Regions from separate parts of the Lysinibacillus sp. NPDC093216 genome, predicted to be linked through region 1. Evidence: predicted binding sites of a transcription regulator. Region 1 holds the regulator's gene; each other region holds the start of a gene.

Region 1 (3,731 bases):
CCAATTTAGTGAATATGAACTGAGTGTGGCATTATCTATATTAATGCAAGGGAATAAACCTATTGTAACTGTTGGATTAAACAGTGAAGAAATTAAAGGGGAATCTGGGTTATCTTGTATAGCCGATACACAAATAAGTGAAGTTAATCTTGACGAAATCGATAGCCTGATATTACCTGGGTGTATGGATATAGCTTTACTAATACATGAGCAAAAATTAATTGATTTTATTGGAAATGCAAATGCCAAAGGTGCGATCATTGCAAGCATCTCTAGCAGCCCAACTCTTCTAGCAAAAGCTGGAGTATTAAAGAACAAAAAATATACTGTAGGATTATCACAAGAAGGTATGGATAAGTTAGGTTTCTTTGATCTTAATCATTTCTCTGAAGAACTAGTTGTACAAGACGGCAACATAATAACTGCGAGAGGTAGAGGTTTTATAAAGTTTGGCATTACTGTGGGTAAAGCCCTGCATCTCTCTTTTAATGAAAATTGGTACCGTGAATAACGAAATAATGCTAATTAATAATAAATGTTTTTCAACATAATAGTGAATTTATGAGGGAGAGAGGTAGAGATCGCTACTTCTCTTATTTTTATTTGCTCTTGGGTAAAGTTCCACATGGTAAATGTATTTTAGTTACTCATTCTATTCGTCGATCGGGCTATCCAGCATTTTGACGATTCTATCCATTACTTCGCCGATTCTATACGTCACTTTGGGAGCTTAGAGCCTTAAAAAAAATCAGCGGGACGATAAAACTCCCACTGATTAAAACGTCACTTTATTTTGCCCGCTTCCCTCTTGATGTTCCCGATATCTCCTATGGACTGTAGCTTTGCTTACTTCAAAACCTAGACCTCTAAGAGTCATGGCGATTTCCTCAAAGGTGAAGCCTCGATTACGTAGGTTGACAATTTCGTCTACAGGGACTTCCTTACGTTCTTGACCATTTGGATTTCCACGGTTAGATAAATTGTTTTCTGGGCGATAGCCATTTTCAACGGCACGACGCATGCCACGACGTATTTTAGCATTATGGATTCTGCGCTGGTACTCCTCTACGATTGCTAAAATTTCTAGGAGCATCGTATCCATTTCATTTAATTGTATTGGCCCCTCGTCTCGCATAGAAAAAACATCAGTTTCAGTTTTCTGCAATAAATGCAATACTGCCATTCGAGCATTTCCACGACCTAAGCGTGTTTCATCCTGCACAAATAATGCTTCTATCTCTTTTTCTTTAATGAAATCGAGCATTTCTAGTAAACCTTCACGTTCCACATCATAACCGCTATGCTTGTCCTTAAAAACACGCATGACTTCGTAGCCCTGTTCTTTAGCATAGCGCATCAACTCCTCTTGCTGACGCTCCAACGAGGAACTTTGTGTCTCTTTTTCTGTACTCACACGGCAATAGACAACAGCCGATTGTTGATTCATCATCATTTTTCGTTTCTCGCAATTTCAATTGAATTTATAGGATAGGATTGGTCACCCACTACTGGAATCACTAGGGATTTGCCTGCAATAATTTGTATGTTCGATAATTCATTTTCTGTTTTCACAAGCTTAATCCATTCATCCGTTTTCATTTTACCACGGTATTGATCGGCTAACGACCATAAGCTATCACCATGTGCGATTTCAATTTCTGTGTACGTTACATCGCCTGGGTCTGTTATAAAAAGGTATGCCGCAAAAAGTAGACAAGCTCCGAATAAAGTTGTAATATGTGGATTTTTCTTTAACCAGTTCATGTTTAAAACCTCTTTTCTAGAATGTTTGTTCGGAATATATGTTCTCATATTAATACGAACAAACGTTTTTGTCAAACACTTTTCGAACCTATGTTTGCTTAAGTGTTCGCATTCTGTTATACTATTAATAAGTAGAATGATTAAAAAAAGAGGTGAGCCATTATGAAAAAAGTTTCGAAAAGACAAGAGGCCATATTAGATTTCATTAAAGAAGAAGTACGAGCAAAGGGGTATCCACCTTCTGTACGTGAGATTGGTGAGGCAGTTGGACTTGCTTCAAGCTCAACAGTTCATGGGCATTTAGCTCGTTTAGAACAAAAAGGCTTGATTCGACGCGATCCAACTAAACCACGTGCTATTGAAATTTTAGAGCCAGAGGATTCTATTCAAAAGCAACATGTTATTCATGTCCCATTAGTTGGGAAGGTTACTGCAGGTTCTCCAATAACTGCTGTTGAAAATATCGATGAATATTTCCCACTACCAGATATTTATGGTACAAGTGAAGATCAATTATTTATGCTAGAAATTATGGGCGAATCAATGATTGAAGCTGGCATTTTAGACGGAGATTTAGTGATTGTTAAACAAAAAGCAACAGCTGATAATGGTGATATTGTCGTAGCAATGACTGAAGAGAATGAAGCAACCGTAAAACGTTTCTTTAAGGAAAAAAGTCATTTTCGTTTACAGCCTGAAAACTCAACAATGGAGCCAATTATCGTAGATCAAGTTTCTATTTTGGGACATGTTGTAGGTCTATACCGTCGTGTACATTAAAAGTATCTCAATTTTAAAATATAAAAAGAGGATATTATGTTCACAAATGAGCATATACCTCTTTTTCTTATGTTTTGAGTGCTATTTTATACACTAAAAAAGAACCCACTTTACAATGGATTCCTTACACCTAGCATTGTATTCATGTTCATCACGAAGGTTATCTTAGCCTTGGATAAAAAATAATGCTTATAAAGTTTTATGCCTCTACTTTAAACTTTAAACTTGCCTTTACAAATGCAGCAAATAGTTTCTTTGATACTTCATCTCCTGCAACGGCTAGTTCTTCTGGATGCCATTGTACTGCTAGACAAAATGGTAAATCAACATGCTCTACCGCTTCAATGATACCATCACTTGATTTTGCTACCACTTTCAACTTTTCTGCTACTACATTTATTGCCTGATGATGAAATGAATTCACAGCAATTTTTTCTTCCTCAATAATCGTTTTTAATAATGTATCCGGTGTTAAATTTACATAATGTGTTGCAACACCTCGCGCTGCTTGTTGCACATGCTTTATTAATTTTTTACTATGATACTCACTTTCAATATCCTGATAGACTGTGCCTCCAAACGCAACATTTAGTATTTGAAGCCCTCGACAGATTCCGAGAATCGGCATTTTCCGAATATTGGCTGCATTAATTAAAGCAAGCTCCACTGAATCTCGTTCAGGATGAACCTTCCCTAATTTCGGTGTAGGTTCTGCGTCAAAGAGGAATGGATGTACATCATAGCCACCCGAAAGTAATAATCCGTCCGTCAATGATAAAATTTGTGCTACATCCTCTTCAACGCCAAGTGGAATTATAAGTGGAACTCCCCCTGCTTCAATTATACTTTTGCTATATGCAGCATTTAATCTTGAGGACAAATCATCCTCCGCAAAAGCCGTTATTCCGATAATTGGTTTCATCCTATCCCCTCCATGATCTTTATCTTGCAATAACTGCCTGTAAAAGCCAAATTGGTGAAGATATTAATCATTGAAGGAATCCATCACTGATTAATTACCAAAATCCAAGATACCAATTCATCAACGCATCCCCATAGAAATAGATGATAATAGCTGCCAGAGCAATAGAAGGTCCGAATGGTATAGGCGTTTTTCTTCCCTGTCCGCGTACCTTTAATACAACGATGCCAACAATCATGCCAATTACTGCCGCTACAAATAACGT
Region 2 (3,731 bases), on a different contig from region 1:
TGTCGAATAAATCTCCATCTATAGTTAAGACTACTTTCTTTAACACAATCCCTTTTTTACATTTATAAAGCGCATAAAACGCATAATTCCCTTTCTCTTCTCTATAATCTATAATTTTCACGAAATCACAATTAGTTTTGATTTTTTTGAAATAGAAGATAGCAATAATGTGTAATGTCTCGATGTCCATACTTTAGTATTTCTGTATTTATATCTACCTATTCCAATTACATACTGACAACACTTACCAATATTGATATAATTTAATAGAACCAACATATACAAAGGAGACTATTTTACAATGAAGAAAAAACTAATTTTTAGTGCAGCACTAGTATTAAGTCTAGGATTAGCTGGATGTGGAGCAGATTCATCTAAAGACGAAAAGCCTAAAGAGGAAACAAAAACTGCATCTACTGATAAAACAGCAGATAAAGAAACTAAAAGTGGTGACGTTTATTTTAAAGACAACGAAGTAAAAAGAGGAGATTTAAAAATAACCATCACTGAAACAAAAGTAATTCCTGTGGGTGAAAAAGGTAACGAACGTGGCGAAACACCAGTATTTGCAATCTGGTATAGTGTAACAAACCAAAGCGACAAAGAGGTAAGTCCAGGGTTGGCATGGCAATCTACATTTACTGCAATTCAAGGTGATCCAAACGCTGATAACAAATTAGGAGTTGGTTTTTCACCTGATGACAGATTCAAAGAAACAGAGTTCGAAAATATCAAAAAAGATGAAACTGTAGAAAACGTCATTGCATATGATCTCAAAGATTTGGAAACACCTGTAATATTAGTAGCTATACAAGGTTACGAAGGTAAAGAATTAGGAAAAAAAGAATTCGCTATAAAATAATAATATAGAAGAAAGCCACTCATTATCATTTCAAATGAGTGGCTTTTTTTATGTATTATTCTTTTTCTATAATTCTTCCGTTCGCAGTCCATTCGTACTCATCTTCACCAGACATTATATGTCGTAATTTTAAAAATTGATTAATTACTACATCTAAACTCTCTACATTAGTAAAACCAAGTGTAACAGGAGCATCATTTAAATCTAACATTTTAGTACCTTCTAATTTAGTCCCAACAGGTACTGGATTTATTTTAGTAATTTGAATAGCTCCTGAATTTCTTTCCTTATTACAACCAACGCTAACTCCTACATCTCCTTTTCCGAATAATATTTGAACAGAACTATGGTTTAGTATTGGCATTATATTTTCTCCTTTAAATAACGTCGTATCAGTTCTTCTGTATGAGTTTTAAGTGCTTGTTTAGCAAAGTTTAGCACTTCATCTTCTCCACCAGTTTTTATAATTACATCACTAAAATACTCACTTACATTTACCCACTTTATTATCTCAATATTTTTCTTGGCTAGCATACGCTTCTTATTGTAGAAATCATTTCTTAGACTTTTTAATAAACCATCTACAATATTCATGTAGACCTTAGACATTTTAAGCTTCTCTAGTGATGCATAGTCATGTTGTAATGACCTGATTGCCATGTCTAATTTTATATACTCATATACAGCGCCACGATCCTCATGTTTAATCATCGGCATCTACCAACCTGGCGTCTTGGATATCACTAAATGCAATACGTTTTACTGATATATCTGCATCCAGTAGCAGTTCCTTTTTATACGGATCCATTCCAGTGACTAAACCTGTTTCATCACGCAGATTGTGATTTTGCCACAGCGTTAATGTAATTAGTTTTCGTAATTTTGAGGCCCGTTGTATTGTTTGTTCAATCTCTTCTAGTTCCCATTCAGTCAAATCACGTTTCTTTTCATGAAATTGCTCTTCTTTCCACTTTTTAATCTCAACTAGATGTTCTGGCAGCATCATGGCTGTCCATTTCATTGATCCGCGGTCTTTATTCATCGCAATCACTCTCCATTAATAATCACATTCAGAAATACTCAGGATATCTAAAAAATGCACTTTATGAATATCCATGTATTTATCTTTAATATGTATTAATTTAGTGTTTGCATCCATTTTAGTGACCATACCTGTTAATTGTTCATCTTGTTTATATACTGAAAATACTTTGTTCTTTGATTCTTGCATAGCTTCGGTTAATGAGTATGCAATCTCCTCTAATTCAAACTCATCACGATCTAAATGTTTAGCTTCTCTTTTCTTTGTTGGTGTTTTGGTCTTAGTTGCCATGTTATCTCTCCTCAATAGAACATTTGTTTGTTTTATTATAGAACTAGCTAGCGTTCTGTTTTTGGCAATAAAAAATATTTTTAGACTCATTTTATTCAATAAACCGTTTTAGATAAGAAATTATAAGAAGGGTAAAAAGAAAAGAAATTTAGGTTAGTTACTTTTTCATATGTACAATTACCTATCATTTCCTTTATAGTTAATTTAGAAAGAGGGTGCAATTTAATGGTTAAGATAGGTCACATTGTGATTTGTGAGAGTTTCGGTAGTGACGAACAAGATAGAAAATTTATAATTAATCCTAAAGTTATGTTCTTCGTGGATAATTTAAAATCTAATATAGACTTTGTTGTCTCTATAGGGATTTATGGTATACAAAAAAATCCTTTCCCTGTTGCTGTGGAAATGCTTAACCCTGATGGTGACTTAATATCCAGAAGAGAAAGAGAACTTTCGCATCCAAACCCAGAAGATTATTCACCAAATTTAGCGTATTCCGCTGTCCTTAATGTTGGTTTTAAAGAAGTCTTAATTCAACAAAATGGGATATACACTATTAAAGCAATTATTGAAGGAGACGAAAAAACTTTATCAGTACCGATTTTACAACGTCAAAGGAAGTGAAGTAATTGGGTGTTGCGAACGAAGATACAAATGAAAAATTCGTATTTGATCCAGAATTCCCTAAAGTCGCCGTTCCAGCTGCATACATAGATAGAATCTTAGAGCATACTAATGATAATGAAGTGATTTTCACAGATAAAAATGGTACCATTAAAAGTGCCAAGTCTGTTGATAAAGAGGTGAGCGATATGAGTAACGATTCTTTCCATACATTATTTCAAGAACTGAAAACTGATATGCGTGAACGTGAAGATCGCACTCGAAGAGAAATTTCAGAACGCGAAGAACGTTTTGAAAAGCAACTTGAAAGAGTTTCATCAGATGGTGAAAAACGTGAAGATCGTATACTCAGTTCTATTCAAAGTATTGAATCAAACATTCAAGCCACTTTGAAAGAAAGAGAAGACCGTATTAACGATAAATTATCTGATACTGAGTCAAGAATTGCTTCCTCTCTCGAAAAAGTGGAGGCAAGAACAACTGAATCAATGTCTCAAATTGAAACAAGAATAAACGATAGTTTATCCACATTTGAAACACGTATACATGAACATGTAAAAAGCATGGAAACTATGAAAACCCAAAATTTCTGGGGAAATATAGCTATGTTTGTTGGGATGTTGGCTATAGTTGTTACATTAATAATTGTAGCAGTTAAATAAAACAAAGACCAAGACGGCAATTAAGCTGTCTTGGTCTCTTTGTATCTTATAAAGTACGTTTCACTACCGAAATCAGTAATCCCAAAGCTTCACCATCTGTCATTGAACCTACTTTTTCGCTATGGTCAACCTTTAAAATTCCTTTTTGATATGTCGTTTTTAACAATGATTTTAAATCCTCTTTTGCTGTTGATGTTAGTGAATTTTCCATATTTGCTTCCTCCTTTGGTTGTGTTGGTGTAATTATTTG
Region 3 (3,731 bases), on a different contig from region 1:
TAGATAAATATTTAATTTTCCCCAGCTTTGTTACACCATCTACAAGCATCGCAACCTCTTCGCCGAATTCACGAACCAAATCGTCGCGCGTAAAATCCGTATCCTCGACAACATCATGTAAAAAACCAGCTGCAACTGTTTCAGGATCCATTTGTAATTCAGCTAAAATTCCAGCTACTTGCACAGGGTGAATAATATACGGTTCACCTGAGCTTCGGAATTGCTCAATATGGGCATCCCTTGCTAATTCATATGCTTTTTTCACGAATGCGACATTTTCATCATTCATGTAGGATTTGACTAACTCAAAAACGTCCTCGGGAGTCAAAATTTGCTCTTTCGCCATAACATGTCCACCTTGCTCGTCAAATTTTTCAGATTAGATATAAACTTAATTGTATAAAATTTTATGGGCTATTGTAAAGTAACTGTGTCATTTTGTTTAGTTATTCTCGTGAACAATGTGAAAAATGGAAAAATATTCTCCTGAATGAATAAAAAGACCCTTTGCGAATGCAATATTTCGCAAAGAGTCTCTCTTATCGTATCATAGTTGTCGGCTTATTTATTATACGCTACAGCAATTTTTGTACCAACTACTGCATTATTTTTTACTAATGCAATATTGGCAACAAGGCTTTTACCTTCTGTTAATTCTTTCACTTTTCCAAGTAAGAATGGTGTCACGTTTTTACCTTGAATACCGTTTTCTTCTGCTTCTACTAGAGCTTTTTCAATGATTTCAGTAATGAATGAATGCTCAAGCGCGTCAGACTCTGGAATTGGGTTAGCAATAACAGCTCCGCCTTTTAAGCCTAATTGCCATTTTGCACGTAGCATTTCGGCCACTTCCTCTGGTGTATCAATCTTGAAGTTGACATCAAAACCACTTTGACGTGTATAGAATGCTGGTAGTTCATCTGTACCATATCCAACGACTGGCACACCTTTTGTTTCAAGATATTCTAAAGTTAAACCAATATCTAAAATAGACTTAGCGCCCGCACAAATTACGGCAACATTTGTTTGTGCTAGTTCTTCTAAATCTGCTGAAATATCCATTGTTGTTTCAGCACCACGGTGTACCCCGCCGATACCACCAGTTACAAAAATTTCAATACCAGCTAGCTCAGCACAAATCATTGTTGCAGCTACAGTTGTAGCTCCTAATTTTTTTGATGCTAAAAGATAGCCTAAGTCGCGACGAGATGCTTTTGCTACACCTTGTGCATTACCGAACATTTCAAGTTCTTCATCTGATAAACCAATTTTAATTTTACCGTCGATTAAAGCAATTGTTGCTGGCACTCCACCATTATCACGAACAATTTGTTCCACTTCACGTGCTGTTTGTACATTTTGTGGATATGGCATTCCGTGAGAAATAATTGTTGATTCTAATGCTACGATTGGTAAGCCTTTTGCTTGTCCTGCTTTTACTTCTTCTGATAATACGATGAATTCTTTCATGTTGTTATTCCTCCATTTCATTGTTTAACAAATCAACTGATAGCTCAGGTCTTACGGTATATGGAGATGCAAGTGTATTTTTGGCATTCGTTAAGCCTGCATCAATACATGTTGCAAATGATTGCCCAGTAAGCCAGCTATGGATTACAGCACTGACAAAGGCGTCTCCTGCACCTGTTACATCTTCAATTTTTTCTACAGCTTTAGCTGTAAAATGACTTGGCTTCGTTGTAGTGGAAGCTGCATACACACCCTTGCTACCCGCTGTAATAATTACATGTTCAGCACCTAATGTAAGAAGTTGCTGTAAAGCCTTTTCGTAGTGTGCTGAGTTTTCGATTTTATGACCTACAATCGTCTCAGCTTCATCTGTGTTACAAATAAACCATGTTACCCCTTGTAACGTATCCGGTAATCGATTCATTTTGGGCGAAGATACCGGTACGATAACAAATGGAATGTCACGGGCAATCGCAACCTGCTGTATGTAAGCAACTGTTTCTTTTGGACAGTTTAAGTCCATAATAAAGCAGCCCGCATTCATCAGCATTGCCTCATGTTTTTTTAGCAAACTTGGCAATAAAAGATCATATACTTCCATATTTGCTACTGCTAGTGCTAGCTCGCCCTGCTCATCCATAACCGCAGTATAGGAACCCGTCGAAGCGTCAGGTAGCTGCTCCACATAACGTAAATTCATAAATGGCTCTGAAGCTTCTTGGATCACTTGCCAATCAGCATCTTTGCCGGCAGTAGTCAGCAATGTTACTTGATGATTTAATCTACCTAAATTTTCAGCAATGTTTCGGCCAACACCACCTACACTAAATGAAGAGCTAGCAGGATTAGAAGTACCGAATTGGACATTCCCTTTTACATGAAATTTTCGGTCAAGATTGGCTCCACCGATACAAATAATTTCATTTTCCTCAGGCAAAATATATGCACGACCTACAATTTTCCCTTGCTTCGTTAAGCTAGACACTAAATTAGCAAGGACTGGTCGAGATAGCTTCATCTTATCTGCCATCTCTTGCTGAGACATAAACGGATTCTGGCGAATTAATGCAAGGACCGCCTGTTCTCTTTCATTCATAGCATCACCTTTTATTATATTTGTTTACATTATAAACTTTTGTTTGGTTGATGTCAAAAAATTTTTTAATAAAAAAAGTTGAAACCGATATGATACTGGCTTCAACTTTTTGTTGTGATAACTATTGCTTCAATGAAATTAAGGTGTCGTGTTAAATAAAGTATGGCTTTTCGGTATAACGAGGGGGGTGATTTCCGTTCCAACTGGGCGCTTTCCTGTGGGCGCCCAATGAGCCGCTTCACTTCGCTTCAGGGTCTCATCTGCGTGAAAGCGATAGCGGCGGAAATTCAGGGTTTTGCGGCGTTCTTTACTTGGTAGGCGGCGCAATTTCGGGGGTTTGCGGCGTTCTTTGCTTGGTTAGCGGAGCAATTTCGGGGGTTTGCGGCGTTCTTTGCTTGGTTAGCGGCGCAACTTACACTTTTAGCGGCGAATTCCAATATAACCTGGACAAATATTTTCTGTGCGAAAGCGTAGCGCAGCAACAACAAATTCGGAGGAACGGCTCACTGCTGTAAAATGCCAATCGTTGATAAAATTTTAAGAAACGACGATAGCAACAAGAGTCTCACCTTAAGCAAAGCGAGTAGCTAATTATCAAGTATTGGCATGATAAGGTGTTTGTTTTTTCACGATGATGACAAATAAACTTGCCAATGCACAGAACATCCCAGCAAGGAAAAAGGCCCAAGTATATGAATTGAAAAACTTATAGATGAGGCCTCCACCAAAGGCAGCAACTGCAGCTCCTGCTTGATGAGATGCGAAAATCCACCCATAAATAATGCCACTTTTATTTGTACCAAAAATTTGTCTAGAAATACTGATCGTTGGAGGCACTGTTGCAATCCAATCTAATCCATAAAATATTGTAAAGATTGTCAGTAAAGTGAACGACCCTTGCATTAATGCATATGGAAGTAAAAGGAGAGACGTTCCTCTTAAAAGGTAATACCAAAACAATAACCATCGATTATCAAAACGATCAGACAGCCACCCTGATAAAGTAGTGCCTACAAGATTAAACACTCCCATAAAAGAAAGAAAGGATGCAGCGGTTACGAAAGGGACACCAAAGCTAATACAGTATGAAACAAAATGAGTACCCACTAATCCACTAGTTGAAAGTCCACAAATAAAAAAACTTCCCGCTAATAACCAAAATTCT
Region 4 (3,731 bases), on a different contig from region 1:
AGAATTGCAGGAGGAGCTAGGCAATGAATTAGAAGAATTCCAGCAAAAAATGGGCGATTTTGAGCTGCAATTACTATTAAGCGGTCCATACGATCAAAATAATGCGATTTTAGAGCTGCATCCAGGAGCAGGTGGTACGGAATCTCAGGATTGGGGCTCAATGCTACTTCGTATGTACACACGCTGGGCGGAAAAACGTGGCTTTAAAGTCGAAACAGTTGATTATCTTCCAGGCGATGAAGCAGGGATTAAATCTGTAACATTGTCCATTAAGGGTCATAATGCTTATGGCTATTTGCAAGCAGAAAAAGGTGTCCATCGTTTAGTACGTATTTCACCGTTTGACTCTTCTGGTCGTCGTCATACATCGTTCGTTTCTTGTGATGTTATGCCTGAATTCGATGACAATATTGAAATTGATATTCGTACAGAGGATTTAAAAATTGATACGTATCGTGCAACAGGTGCAGGTGGTCAGCACATTAATACAACAGATTCAGCTGTTCGTATTACGCACATTCCAACTGGTACTGTCGTACAATGTCAGGCAGAACGTTCACAGATTAAAAACCGTGAAAAAGCAATGACGATGTTAAAAGGGAAACTCTATCAATTAGAGATCGAAAAGCAGCAGGCACAGCTAGATGAAATCCGTGGTGAACAGAAGGAAATCGGCTGGGGTTCACAAATTCGTTCATATGTATTCCATCCATATTCAATGGTGAAGGATCATCGTACAAATGAAGAAACAGGTAATGTAGGAGCAGTGATGGATGGCGATGTAAATCCATTCATTAATGCATATTTACGTTCGAAAATCGGGTAATGAAAGCCCCTCAAAGGCACAATGAAACTGTGCTTTTGAGGGGTTTTTTAGTTTGATAGACCATTCAAATTAAAAAGGTGGATGATACGGAGTGTCTTGGCTAATCTCCTTACGTTCATTCATGTAATGTTTATAAAGCATCGATGCATTGACAAATTGCTTGCTAATCGAAGCATATTGAATAGGTAGCTCAATCTGTTTATCATTTTTCAGTGTAACGATACAACCCATTTTACTCGGTACAATATTCGAAATGGCGTGAAGTCCAATCCAAATATTGTGGATAGAGTTAGGAGAAAACGTTGGTAGGAAAATACAAGGATAACCATAATCATAAGCAACAACGATTGGAAGCTTATGTTGATTGCCGAAAAAGCGTTTGGCGGAATGTCTTGCTGCTTCATAGGTTGTTCCAAGTGAGATACAAGATTTTCGTAATATATGCATTGGTTTCCGTGTGACGATCAGCTCATTATGCTTATCAATTACCCTTGTGAAAATTTTAGAGTCATACTGCATTGGCTGAAGTAAATAGGTGTTGAAAGACATTAAATATCCATTGATGTAGTTTGATGACATCTATGTAAACCTCCTTTTTCTATTTGTTACTGAAGTGTAGAACACAAATTTAAATTCTGAAAATATAGATAAAAAGAGAAAACCGTTGATATATCAAGCGATTGTATAGAGAAATTGCTTGAAATTGTACGAGATTAATAGTAAATCGAAGTGATTTTCAGTTCTTAAGCATTGCATTTTAATTTCAATTTTCTTATAATTTAGAAAAGGATCGAGGTGAGATCGTTGGATAAATATTATTCGTATACAGATTTTCTGAAAGCCGTTGGTCAGTCTAAGAAAGTTGATGAGGCAGAGAAATTATTAAACGAGATTTATTTAGATTTATTTTTAAATCATATCCAGCGTATGCATCGTGAAGAGCAGCTCATGGTTCTGATAGATAGAGCACTCGATGAAAAAGATGAAAAGGCATTTCATCTATACGCAGCCGAACTAGTAATTTTACACCAAGATGCAAGTGAATAATATGACGAGCCCGCTCTCCACTTATTAGAGAGCGGGATTTTTTTGCTATTTTCGTTCTAGCTGATCAGATTTACCGTCAACCCGAGCAGATATCCGTTCCATCTGATCAGATTTACTGGCAACCGAGATCCCCTCTAAGTTAGGGCATTTACATTTACCCATCTCGATTAGCTAACATTTGGAAAGGGTAATCTATTTATAGATAGGTTGTAATTAGTACATACGTTCTATCGCGATCACCTTAAATATAGCATACGGAAAAATTTTTACAAACATTCGTTCGTTAAATGTTCGAAATTTTAATAATGCTATGCTAAAATATATGTATCAAATTGGTAGGAAAGGACGGGGACATGTGTGCAAACATTTGATTTACAAGCGCCATATACGCCTAATGGAGATCAGCCACAGGCAATTGCGGAATTAGTGGAGGGTGTCCATGCAGGTAAACGTCATCAAACGTTGCTCGGTGCAACAGGAACAGGAAAAACGTTTACGATTTCTAATGTCATTAAACAAGTAAAAAAACCGACGCTTATTATGGCACACAATAAAACATTAGCGGGTCAATTATATAGTGAATTTAAAGAGTTCTTCCCTAATAATGCAGTTGAATACTTTGTCAGCTACTATGATTACTTTCAGCCAGAGGCCTATGTACCGCAGACGGATACTTATATCGAGAAGGATTCAAGCATTAATGATGAAATTGATAAGTTGCGTCACTCTGCAACATCTTCATTATTCGAGCGTGATGATGTCATTATTATTGCATCCGTGTCCTGTATTTATGGTCTAGGTTCTCCAGAAGAATATCGTGAAATGGTCGTATCGGTACGGACTGGAATGGAAATTGAACGTAATCAGTTGCTTCGAAAATTGGTCGATGTACAGTATGAGCGTAATGATGTGAGTTTTACACGTGGTACGTTTCGGGTACGTGGCGATGTAGTGGAAATATTCCCTGCATCCCGAGACGAACAATGTATCCGCGTGGAATTTTTTGGGGACGAGATCGATCGAATTCGCGAAGTGGATGCGTTAACTGGTGAAATATTAGCGGATCGTGATCATGTAGCTATTTTCCCAGCATCCCACTTCGTTACGCGAGAAGAAAAAATGCGAAAAGCCATTGAAAATATTGAAAAAGAGTTGGAGGAGCGTCTAGCTCTTTTACGTGCAGAGGATAGATTATTGGAGGCACAGCGTTTAGAGCAACGTACTCGTTATGATTTAGAAATGATGGGTGAAATGGGCTTTTGCTCAGGTATCGAAAACTATTCGCGTCATTTAACATTGCGTGAAGCGGGGGCAACTCCATATACGCTACTTGATTATTTCCCTGATGATTTTTTACTTGTTGTCGATGAAAGTCACGTTACTTTGCCACAAGTTCGAGGGATGTATAACGGTGACCAAGCACGTAAAGGTGTGCTAGTTGAGCATGGTTTCCGTTTGCCATCAGCACTAGATAACCGCCCTTTACGTTTTGAAGAATATGAGAAACATATACATCAAGCTATTTATGTATCGGCAACACCTGGCCCGTATGAGCTTGAGCATACTCCGGAAATGGTGCAGCAAATTATTCGTCCAACTGGGTTGCTTGATCCACAAATTGAGGTACGTCCTATTGAAGGGCAAATTGATGATTTAATCGATGAGATTCAAGGTCGTATTGCTCGTAATGAACGAGTGCTCGTGACGACATTGACGAAAAAAATGTCAGAGGATTTATCAGCTTATTTGAAAGAAATGGGCTTAAAGGTGGAGTACTTGCATTCAGAGATTAAGACGCTAGAGCGAATTGAAATTATTCGCGAGCTGCGAAAAGGTACTTACGATGTTTTAATCGGCA

What was found. The regulator LexA, encoded in region 1, represses DNA repair genes until DNA is damaged. The targets are predictions, from matches to a motif close to CGAACATATGTTCG.
Region 2: a site for LexA is predicted at 2,212-2,225, ahead of ACQKOG_RS11605 (YolD-like family protein). Genes of this name have one in related genera too.
Region 3: a site for LexA is predicted at 2,599-2,612, ahead of ACQKOG_RS06700 (carbohydrate kinase). Genes of this name have one in related genera too.
Region 4: a site for LexA is predicted at 2,143-2,156, ahead of uvrB (excinuclease ABC subunit UvrB). Genes of this name have one in related genera too.

Annotation. Positions count from the first base shown of each region.
Region 1 covers NZ_JBNNVB010000001.1:67,700-71,430, forward strand. Annotated here, with positions in the region: gene ACQKOG_RS00375 (DJ-1/PfpI family protein) at 1-511, shown strand, start outside; gene ACQKOG_RS00380 (YneB family resolvase-like protein) at 776-1,453, opposite strand; gene yneA (cell division suppressor protein YneA) at 1,450-1,764, opposite strand; gene lexA (transcriptional repressor LexA) at 1,927-2,544, shown strand; gene ACQKOG_RS00395 (gamma-glutamyl-gamma-aminobutyrate hydrolase family protein) at 2,744-3,466, opposite strand; gene ACQKOG_RS00400 (prepilin peptidase) at 3,561-3,731, opposite strand, start outside.
Region 2 covers NZ_JBNNVB010000008.1:93,685-97,415, reverse strand. Annotated here, with positions in the region: gene ACQKOG_RS11625 (DUF5067 domain-containing protein) at 302-862, shown strand; gene ACQKOG_RS11620 (hypothetical protein) at 918-1,226, opposite strand; gene ACQKOG_RS11615 (aconitate hydratase) at 1,226-1,579, opposite strand; gene ACQKOG_RS11610 (YolD-like family protein) at 1,566-1,904, opposite strand; gene ACQKOG_RS11605 (YolD-like family protein) at 1,920-2,195, opposite strand; gene ACQKOG_RS11600 (hypothetical protein) at 2,421-2,819, shown strand; gene ACQKOG_RS11595 (hypothetical protein) at 2,825-3,481, shown strand; gene ACQKOG_RS11590 (peptidoglycan recognition protein family protein) at 3,528-3,731, opposite strand, start outside.
Region 3 covers NZ_JBNNVB010000004.1:108,462-112,192, forward strand. Annotated here, with positions in the region: gene ACQKOG_RS06690 (RelA/SpoT family protein) at 1-346, opposite strand, end outside; gene ACQKOG_RS06695 (pseudouridine-5'-phosphate glycosidase) at 562-1,470, opposite strand; gene ACQKOG_RS06700 (carbohydrate kinase) at 1,475-2,566, opposite strand; gene ACQKOG_RS06705 (MFS transporter) at 3,161-3,731, opposite strand, start outside.
Region 4 covers NZ_JBNNVB010000034.1:40,747-44,477, forward strand. Annotated here, with positions in the region: one part of gene prfB (peptide chain release factor 2) at 1-826, shown strand, start outside; gene ACQKOG_RS24260 (competence protein ComK) at 896-1,405, opposite strand; gene ACQKOG_RS24265 (IDEAL domain-containing protein) at 1,631-1,873, shown strand; gene uvrB (excinuclease ABC subunit UvrB) at 2,231-3,731, shown strand, end outside.